DNA from 3 places in the Pseudomonas sp. SCB32 genome. Region 3 is predicted to be linked to each of the others. Evidence: riboswitches for the same ligand, from Rfam matches in the RefSeq annotation. Region 3 holds a riboswitch; each other region holds the start of a gene.
The links. Region 3 has a riboswitch for cobalamin ahead of GA645_RS03475 (CbtB-domain containing protein). Riboswitches for the same ligand answer to the same signal wherever they lie in the genome.
Positions count from the first base shown of each region.

Region 1: linked by a shared signal. The riboswitch ahead of GA645_RS04075 (TonB-dependent receptor domain-containing protein) and the one ahead of GA645_RS03475 (CbtB-domain containing protein) in region 3 are both predicted to bind cobalamin.
Region 2: linked by a shared signal. The riboswitch ahead of btuB (TonB-dependent vitamin B12 receptor) and the one ahead of GA645_RS03475 (CbtB-domain containing protein) in region 3 are both predicted to bind cobalamin.

Region 1 is NZ_CP045118.1:840,464-843,729, forward strand. It holds gene GA645_RS04075 (TonB-dependent receptor domain-containing protein) at 1-1,452, opposite strand, end outside; cobalamin riboswitch at 1,540-1,739, opposite strand; gene dxs (1-deoxy-D-xylulose-5-phosphate synthase) at 1,769-3,266, opposite strand, start outside.
Region 2 is NZ_CP045118.1:1,641,279-1,644,544, forward strand. It holds gene GA645_RS07695 (MlaE family lipid ABC transporter permease subunit) at 1-625, opposite strand, end outside; cobalamin riboswitch at 756-983, shown strand; gene btuB (TonB-dependent vitamin B12 receptor) at 1,096-2,940, shown strand; gene cobO (cob(I)yrinic acid a,c-diamide adenosyltransferase) at 2,955-3,266, shown strand, end outside.
Region 3 is NZ_CP045118.1:720,216-723,481, forward strand. It holds gene cobW (cobalamin biosynthesis protein CobW) at 1-1,011, opposite strand, end outside; cobalamin riboswitch at 1,244-1,439, opposite strand; cobalamin riboswitch at 1,511-1,726, shown strand; gene GA645_RS03475 (CbtB-domain containing protein) at 1,830-2,018, shown strand; gene GA645_RS03480 (CbtA family protein) at 2,134-2,844, shown strand; gene GA645_RS03485 (cobalamin biosynthesis protein) at 2,921-3,266, shown strand, end outside.

The DNA.
Region 1 (3,266 bases), 120 kb from region 3:
GCTGGCCTCGAAGCCGTCGATGCGCGCCTTGGCGATGTTCTCCGGCTGGTTGCTGGTGCTGTCCCAGGCGATCAGGTTGTCGACCTCGGTGCGGTACAGCGAGGTCTCCAGGTGGGTCCCGGAGAAGTCGCCACGCCATTGCAGCTCATAGGTCTTCGAGGTCTCGGCCTTGAGGTTGGGGTTGCCGGCGCCGGGGTAGTAGAGGTCGCTGAAGGTCGGCGCGCGGAAGCCTTCGCCGTAGCTGGCGATCCAGCTCTGGTTGTCGCCCACCGGCAGGCTGAAGGCGGCGTTCCAGCTGTTCTGGGTGCCGTAGACCTGGTTGTCGTCGTGGCGCAGGCCCAGTTCGGTGCCGAAGGATTCGCCCTTGAAGCTGTGCTGGACGAAGAAGGCGTGGTTCTCGCGCCGGTCCTGGTCGGGCGCGGAGCTGCCTTCCACCCGGTCTTCGTACCAGTCGGTGCCGAGGGCGAGCTGGTTGGCGGCGTCCAGTTGCAGGCGGTTGATCCAGCCCGCCGAGTAGCGGGTGGTTTCCAGGGTGCCGTTGTTCCAGCTGTCGGCGGCGCCCAGAGCCTTGTTGCGGTCGAAGCTGCGGCCCAGTTCCAGGCGGCTGTTCCAGATGTCATTGAGCTGGCCGTCGAGGAAGCCGCTGTAGCTGCTGACGCGGAATTCGTCGCGGGGCGAGCCCGGGTCGAAGTTGTAGGCGTCGTCGTACTCGTTCTTGCCGCGCTGGTCGTTGAGGTTCAGGCCGGCCTTCCAGTCCTCGTTGAAACGGTGGTCGAGGTTCAGGTGCACGGCCTTGTTGCGCTGGGCATCGTGGTCGCTGTCGGCGCCGACCTTGTCGGTGGTGCGGTCCCAGCCGGCGCTCTCGTCGAGGCTACCACCCAGGCTGTAGGTGGTGCGCTCGTCGCCGCCGGACAGGTTCATGCTGCGCTCGACAGTGCCGTAGCTGCCGGCCGCCAGGCGCACTTCCGGGTGCAGTCCGGCTTCGCCGCGGCGGGTGAAGATCTGGATCACGCCGCCGATGGCGTCGGCGCCGTACAGCGAGGAACGCGGGCCACGGGTCACTTCCACGCGCTCGATATTGTCGATGCTCAGGTAGTCCAGGCGGGCGATGCCGGTGCTGGCCGAGGCGATGCGCTGGCCGTCGACCAGCACCAGGGTCTGCGCGGTGCTGGTGCCGCGCACGGAGTAGGAGATCACGCCGCCGGAGCTGCCGATCTGTACACCGGGCACGCGCTTGAGCAGCTCGGGCACGCTGCGCACCTGCAGGCGCTCGATGTCCTGGCGGGTGAACACGCTGTTGGCGGAGGTGGCCTGGGCGCGCGGCTGGACCTGGCGACCGGAGGTGATCACCAGCGCGGGCATGGCGTAGATGTCACCGCTCGGAACGCTGGCATCGGCGAAGGCCAGGCCGGGCAGGAGGCCGGTGGCCAGGGCGAGTCGGGTCAGTTTCATGGAACGTCCTCAAAAGCGGTCGGATGACTTTCGAGGAGGGCGTGGCAAGGGCGGCAGGCCGCACTTGACGGTGCGGCCCTCCGCAACACCAGTCGGGGCGTACGAGGGCGGTCTCCGGGCTGCCGACGCTCACGTCTGCGGCCTTCCCATGCGGATGCACAGTGGCGGTTCACAGCGCGGCAGGCCAGGGCCTGCGGTCGGTTACCGTTGCGGGGGCAGCGCAGGTCTTTCACCTGCTTCCCGTTACCTCGAACGAAAACGGGCGCACCTTAGTGGGTGCGCCCGTCGCTGGCAATACTCCGGGAGAGGCATGCGCTCAGCGGTTGCCGAGCGCCTCCAGGCGAGCGCCCACCGAGCGTTCGATGCCGGCAGCGTCAAGACCGCACTCGGCGAGCATCTGCGCCGGCTTGGCGTGCTCCACGTAGTAGTCCGGCAGGCCCAGGTGCAGGACCGGCTGCAGGATGTTCTCGCGGGCGAGGAATTCGCTGACGGCGGCGCCGGCGCCACCCATCACCGAGTTTTCCTCGAGGGTCACCAGCAGTTCGTGGCTGGCCGCCAGCTGGCGCACCAGTTCCTCGTCCAGCGGCTTGACGAAGCGCATGTCGGCGACGGTCGCGTCGAACTGCTCCGCCACTTTCAGTGCCTCGGCCAGCTGCACGCCGAACACCAGGAAGGCGACCTTGCCGGCCTTGCCTTCGCGGCGCACCACGCCTTTGCCGATTTCCACCGGCTCCAGCGCCTGTTCGATGGGCGCGTTGGGGCCGGTGCCGCGCGGGTAGCGCACCGCCGCCGGGCCTTCGAAGTGATGGCCGGTGGTGAGCAGCTTGCGCAGTTCATTCTCGTCGCTGGGGGTCATCACCAGCATGCCAGGGATGCAGCGCAGGTAGGAGAGGTCGAAGCTGCCGGCGTGGGTCGGGCCGTCTTCGCCGACGAGACCTGCCCGGTCGATGGCGAACAGAACGTCGAGGTTCTGCACCGCGACGTCGTGGATCAGTTGGTCGTAGCCGCGCTGCAGGAAGGTGGAGTAGATCGCCACCACCGGCTTTGCGCCGTCGCAGGCCATGCCGGCCGCCAGGGTCACGGCGTGCTGCTCGGCGATGGCGACGTCGAAGTAGCGGTCCGGGAACTTGTCGGCGAAGGCCACCAGGTCCGAACCTTCCTTCATCGCCGGGGTAATGCCGACCAGGCGCGGGTCCTGCGCTGCCATGTCGCACAGCCACTGGCCGAACACGCTGGAGTACTTGGGCCCGGAGGGCTTCTTCGGTTCCGCCGGGGCCTTGATCGGCTCCAGCTTGGTGATGGCGTGGTAGCCGATCGGGTCGACCTCGGCCGGGCCGAAGCCCTTGCCCTTCTTGGTGACCACGTGGAGGAACTGCGGGCCGTCCAGGTCACGCATGTTGCGCAGGGTGGCGATCAGGGTCGGCAGGTCGTGGCCGTCGATGGGGCCGACGTAGTTCCAGCCCAGCTCCTCGAACAGGGTGCCGGGGACCAGCATGCCCTTGGCATGTTCCTCGACCTTGCGCGCGATCTCCCAGGCGCCGGGCAGGCGCGAGAGGATCTTCTTGCTGCCCTCGCGCATGCTCGAATAGGTGCGGCTGGAGATGATCTTGGCCAGGTAGTTGGACAGGCCGCCGACGTTCTTGGAGATCGACATGTCGTTGTCGTTGAGGACTACCAGCATGTTGGCCTTCACGTCCGACGCGTGGTTGAGCGCCTCGAAGGCCATGCCTGCGGTCAACGCGCCATCGCCGATCACCGCCACCGACTTGCGGCCCGAACCCTGCATGCGCGCGGCGATGGCCATGCCCAGGGCG
Region 2 (3,266 bases), 920 kb from region 3:
CGACGGTGTAGATCGCCGCGCCGAACTTCCTCAGCACGGTGGCGCCGAGGAAGGCCACTACCGCACCGACCATGAAGGTGAGCAGGGCGACGATGGGCACGGCGTCCAGGCCGGTCTGCTCGATGTGCGCGGTCAGCGAGGTGAGGCGCCAGCGGCGTGGACGCACCAGCGTGCGCGCCAGGGTCTGCAGGGTCAGGCCGATGAAGCCGAGCCCGCCGACGACATGACCGCGGAAGGCCAGGGTGGCGATGCCGATGCGTTCGAGGACATCGATGATGGCATTGCCGGGTGGCGGTTTCTGTTCGTCCAGCCGGCACTGGGTGATGGCGCTGCCCACGGTGCGCAGCAGCGCCAGGCGCTCGGCGGGCAGGTTGCGGGTGATCTGTTCGAGCTGGCCCATGCGCGCGCCGCCGATGACGTCGGCGAGCAGCGCCGCGCCGGCGGTGTCGAGAGCGCCGAGGTTACTGAAGTCCAGTTCGGCGGGTTGGCCGCCAAGGCGTACGTCGGCGACCTGGGATTCCAGGGTGCTGAAATGCGCCAGCGTCCAGTCGCCGCTGACGTGCATCAGCGGAGGGCTGGCGCGGGGATCGAGCTGGAGCTGGCCGGGCTGTGCAGTCGTTGTCATGCCTCGCATTCTAGCGAGTTTCTGTGGTGCCTCCACTTGACTTGTATATATCGTTTTAGCCGCTCTGGGGCGGGCGTTGGCGCTGGATGCGACAGCCTGTTCAATTGACGCCCCAGGCCGCGAGCCACTAAGCTGCGCGCCTGCTTCAGGTGCCCCCGGCGCAAGTCGGGGGTGAAACAGGGAAGCCGGTGAATTCGGACCTCGTGGGTCCGACCATTCCGGCGCTGCCCCCGCAACGGTAAGCGAGCATCGAGCCGCATTTCGCCACTGTGCCATTGGCATGGGAAGGCGCGGTTTCAGGAGCCTTTCACGGCCCCACTCGCAAGCCCGGAGACCGGCCTGTTGCAAGCCATGGCACGCGGGAGGCGTTGTCGATCGCTCCGTCCGGCCTATGCTGCCGGGGCGTTCCCGTCCTCCGCCTGCCCTTTCGGGTCAGAGCCGCGCGGGTGAGAGCGGCGGAGTGAGTTCACGTGAAGCAGTTCTTCAATTGGCCGACGGCGCTGGCGCTGGGCGGCTTCTCCTGTTTGGGCCTGGCGGCCGACGAAACGCCGCTGGCGCTCGACGATCAAGTGGTGACCGCCACGCGCACCGAGCAGCGCGCCGGGCAGAGCCTTGCCTCGGTCAGTGTGCTGGATCGCGAAGACATCGAACGCGCCCAGGCGCAGTCGGTGCCCGACCTGTTGCGGCGTCTGCCGGGTATCTCCCTGAGCAGCAACGGCGGGCCCGGCAAGGCCACCAACCTTTATCTGCGCGGCAGCGAATCCGACCATGTGCTGGTGCTGATCGACGGCGTCAAGGCCGGCTCGGTGTCTTCCGGTGGCGCATCGTTGCAGGACCTGCCGGTGGAACTGATCGAGCGCATCGAGGTGGTGCGCGGGCCGCGCTCCAGCCTGTATGGCTCCGAGGCCATCGGCGGGGTGATCCAGATATTCACCCGCCAGGCCGTGGAGCAGGGCTTCAAGCCCTGGGCCTACGCCGGCGCGGGCAGCCAGAGCACCTATGAAGGCAGCGCCGGGGCCTCGGCCGGCAATGGGCGCGGCTGGTTCGCCCTGGGTGTGTCCAGCCTGGATACCGCCGGCATCGATGCCAAGGCCAACGGCGCCAGCGGCCATGAGCCGGACAGCGACGGTTACCGCAATCTCTCGGGCTCCCTGCGTGCCGGCTACCGTTTCGACAACGGCCTGGAGCTGGACGGCAGCCTGTTGCAGACCGATTCGCACAACGACTTCGATCAGGTGAACAGCCGTCGCACCCAGGGCTTCGACGCCTACAACGATGGCGTGCAGCGAGTGATCGGTGGCCGCGCGCGCTTCGCCCCGCTGGAGCCCTGGCGGGTGACCCTGTCCGCCGGGCGCAGCGAGGACAACTCCGACGCCTATCAGGACGGCGCCTTCTACTCGCGCTTCGACAGCCGTCGTGACACCGCGTCCTGGCAGAACGACCTGGACCTTGCCCCCGGCCAGACTCTGACCCTGGGCTACGACTGGCAGCAGGACGAGCTGGGCAGCTCCACCGACTACGCGGTGACCTCCCGCGACAACCGCGGCACCTTCGCCCAGTACCTGGGCAGTGCGGGTCGCCACGATTGGCAGCTGAGCCTGCGCCACGATGACAACCAGCAGTTCGGCAGCCGCAACACCGGCAACCTCGCCTGGGGCTATGCGCTGACCGACGCGGTGCGTACCTTCGCCAGCTACGGCACGGCCTTCAAGGCGCCGACCTTCAACGAACTCTATTACCCCGGCTACGGCAACCCCGACCTGGACGCGGAAACCTCGCGCAGTGTGGAGCTCGGCCTGGACGGCCATCACGGCTGGGGGCACTGGGCGGTGAACCTGTATCGCACGATGATCGACGACCTGATCGCCTACGACTCGGCATTACGCGCCCCGGGCAACATCGACCAGGCGCGCATCCGCGGCGTCGAGCTGCAACTGGGCAGTCAGTGGCAGGACTGGGTGTGGAACGCCAACGCCAGCCTGCTCGACCCGGAAAGCCGCGCCAGCGGCAGCCGTGGCAATGACCTGCCGCGCCGCGCCCGGCAACTGTTCAACCTGGACCTCGACCGGCGCTTCGACGCGCTGAGCCTGGGGGCCAGCCTGCACGCCGAGGGGCATCGCTACGATGACCTGGCCAACCGCAATCGTCTGGGCGGCTTCGCCACCCTGGACCTGCGCGGCGAATATGCGTTGAGCCCGGAGTGGCGCCTGCAAGCGCGCCTGAGCAACCTGTTCGACGCCGACTACCAGACCACCCTGGGCTATGAGCAGCCCGGCCGCGCCGTACTCTTCGGCGTGCGCTACCAGGCCCTTTGAGAGGAGAGAGACCGATGAGTGAATCCCTGGAAAAGGACGAACGCCACCGTTCGCGCATGCAGCGCAAGAAATCCGTGGTCGACGAGAAGATCGCCCAGGCCCAGGGTGAGCGTGGTGTATTCCTGGTTCACAGCGGCAACGGCAAGGGCAAGAGCAGCTCGGCCTTCGGCATGGTCGCCCGCGCACTGGGCCATGGCATGAAGGTCGGTGTGGTGCAGTTCATCAAGGGCGCCGCCACCACCGGCGAGGAAGCCTTCTTCCGCCGCTTCCCCGAGGAGGTCAGCTACCACGTGATGGGCGAGGGCTTCACCTGGGAGACCCAGGAC
Region 3 (3,266 bases):
GTCCAGTTCCTGGCCGATTACCACCAGGCGGGTACCGCGGGTTTCGTCGCTGCGCCAGGCCCGGTCGAAGTGTTTGTCGAAGCGCTTGCCGACGCCCTGTACCAGCAGGCGCATGGGCTTGCCGGGGATGGCGACGAAGCCCTTGATGCGCAGCACGGCGTGGCGCTCGACCAGCGCGTTCAGCGCATCGAGCAGGGCGCGCTCTTCCACCTCCGGCAGGTCGACGTGGAAGGAGTCGAACTCGTCATGGTCGTGCTCTTCATGACCTTCGTGGTCGTGATGAGTCGGGCGGCTGTCGATGTGCAGCTCGGCCTCGGCGTTCAGGCCCAGCAGCACCGAGAGCGGCAGCTGGCCGGAATTGGCTTCGACGATTTTCACCGCCGGCGGCAGCTCCTCGGCGACTTCGGCGCGCACTCGGGCCAGTGCCTCGGCATCCAGCAGGTCGGCCTTGTTCAGTACTACCAGGTCGGCGCTGGCCAGCTGGTCTTCGAAGAGTTCGTGCAGCGGCGATTCGTGGTCCAGGTTCGGGTCCTGCTTGCGCTGCTCGTCCACCTGCTCGGGATGGGCGGCGAAGGTGCCGGCGGCCACGGCCGGGCTGTCGACCACGGTGATCACCGCATCCACCGTGCAGGCGTTGCGGATTTCCGGCCACTGGAAGGCCTGCACCAGCGGCTTGGGCAGGGCCAGGCCGGAGGTCTCGATGAGGATCTGGTCGAGGTCGCCACGGCGCGCCACCAGCTCGCGCATTACCGGGAAGAATTCTTCCTGCACGGTGCAGCACAGGCAGCCGTTGGCCAGTTCGAAGACGCGGCCGACCGCTTCTTCTTCGCTGCAACCGATGGAGCACTGCTTGAGGATTTCGCCGTCGATGCCCAACTCACCGAACTCGTTGACGATCACCGCGATGCGGCGGCCTTCGGCGTTGTCGAGCATATGGCGGAGCAGGGTGGTCTTTCCGGCGCCGAGGAAGCCGGTGACGATGGTGACGGGGAGTTTGGCCAGGGTTTTCATGCGCGCCTCGCAAGCGAAAGTTTGAAGGCGGATGAAGGGCGCGCGCGCGGGTTCGCCGCGCAACGAAGGTCGCCACCGGATCACCCCGCCCGGTTGTCTGTTGATAACCAACCGGTTCCGGATCTCGCGAGCTAGAGCAGAACAAGGCAAAAATCGGGGCGGGAGCGGAGTTTACGTCAGTAAATGAGCATCCCGAGCCGGTTTTTAACGCAGTTATGCCGACGCGCAGCAGATCGAAAACCAGTCACGAGGCAGGTCTCCTGGCTCACAGCCCTTGATTGTCCTTTCGCCTTCCCGCCGTCGTCGGCAGTGGCTCGTGAAAGGACAGGCTGTTCACAGTTGCGGGGGCAGCCGTGGCGCATCCGAAGATTTCCACGTTCCCTCTTAGCTCCGGCCAGCGCCGGAGAACCTCGAAGGGCAGAAGGCTACGCAGCGATGGCGAGGCGGTCAATCGCCGGGGATCGGTTGCCGCGCGGTTGACGCTCGCGGGGCTTCGTGGTCAGCTAGCGCGGTTTCAGGTGTCTCGCGCCGTCGTGTGCGAGGTGAAACGGGAAGCCGGTGCGTCCGCAAGGACCAGTCCGGCGCTGCCCCCGCAACGGTAAGCGATTGAAGGGTCATCGGTAGCCACTGTGCTCGCGCATGGGAAGGCTGACCCGCCCGGCCGCATCGGCCGACATCGCAAGCCCGGAGACCGGCCTGGAATCCTTCGTTTTGGCAAACCCGCGGTGGGCGGGCGCAGGCCGTGGCGCAGCCGATTCCGGCGCGTTCGAATGCGTTCAACCTCTGCGTTCTCTACTCAAGTTTCAGAGGGAACGTTCATGTCCAGCAGCATCCTGGCGCAACAGGCGTCGAGCACTTCCATCCCCCTTTCCAAGCGCATCAGCCTGGCCGTCGGCGCCAGCCTGCTCGGTGCGCTGCTGGTGTACTTCGCCGGTTTCTCGCACCTGGAGGCGGTGCACAACGCCGCGCATGACACTCGCCATAGCGCGGGCTTCCCCTGCCATTGATGTGTACCGGCTGCGTGTAGACGCGGCTGAGTCGAGGCGTCCCTGACTGCTCGTTCGAAGCGGTCACGGGAATGCTTTGCCTGCCACACGCGGCCCGGGAAATCGGAGAACTGCAATGATCAAACGTATCGCCCAGACCGCCGGTTTCGCCGGCCTGATCGCGGCGTTGGTGCTGACCCTGGTCCAGCTGTTGTGGGTGTCCCCGCTGATTCTCAAGGCGGAAACCTACGAGAAAGCCGAGCCGGCCGCCACGCTGGTCGAGGAGCACAGCCACGAACACGCCGATGGCGCCGCCGCCGGCCATCACCACGACCAAGAAGCCTGGGAGCCGGAAGACGGCTGGCAGCGCATCCTCTCCACCACCGGCGGCAACCTGGTGGTCGCAGTGGGCTTCGCGCTGATGCTGGCCGGCCTGTTCACCCTGCGTGAGCCGGGCAAGACGTCCGAAGGCTTGCTCTGGGGGCTGGCCGGTTTTGCCGTGTTCACCCTGGCGCCGTCGCTCGGCCTACCGCCGGAAGTCCCCGGTACTGCCGCGGCGGATCTGGCCCTGCGGCAGACCTGGTGGATCGGCACGGCCGCCTCCACTGCAGCAGGCCTTGCGCTGCTGGTGTTCAGCCGCAACTGGCTGCTGCGCGGTGTGGGCCTGGCGCTGCTGGTGGTGCCGCATGTGATAGGCGCACCACAACCTGAAGTGCATTCCAGCCTCGCGCCGGAGAGCCTCGCCCACGAGTTCATCGTTGCCTCGCTGGTCACCAACGCGGTGTTCTGGGCGGCCCTGGGCCTGGTCGCTGCCTGGTTGTTCCGTCGCTTCGCGCCATCGGCCTGATTCATCGCTATGCTCGACCCCGCAGCCGGCCCAGCCGCCTGCGGGGTTTTTATTTTCATCTTCAAGGAGAGCGACCATGACGCTGGTTGCCGGCCTAGGTTGCCGCCGGGGCTGCCCGCTCGATGAACTGCGTGCCTTGCTGCGCGATACGCTGGCCGAAGCCGGGCTCTACGAGTCGAGCCTCACCGCGCTGGCCAGTGCCACGCTCAAAGCCGACGAAGAAGGGCTGGCGGCCCTGGCCGCCGCGCTCGATCTGCCGCTGGCGCTGTTCACGCCACAGCAACTGGCGGCCTGTGAGAAGCGCCTCGACCAGCCCTCGGAGACGGTACGCACGGCCATCGGCAGCGCCAGCGTCGCCGAAGCCGCCGCGTTATTGCAGGCCGAAGCCCAGGGCGGCGCGCCGGCGCGTCTGCTGGTGGGCA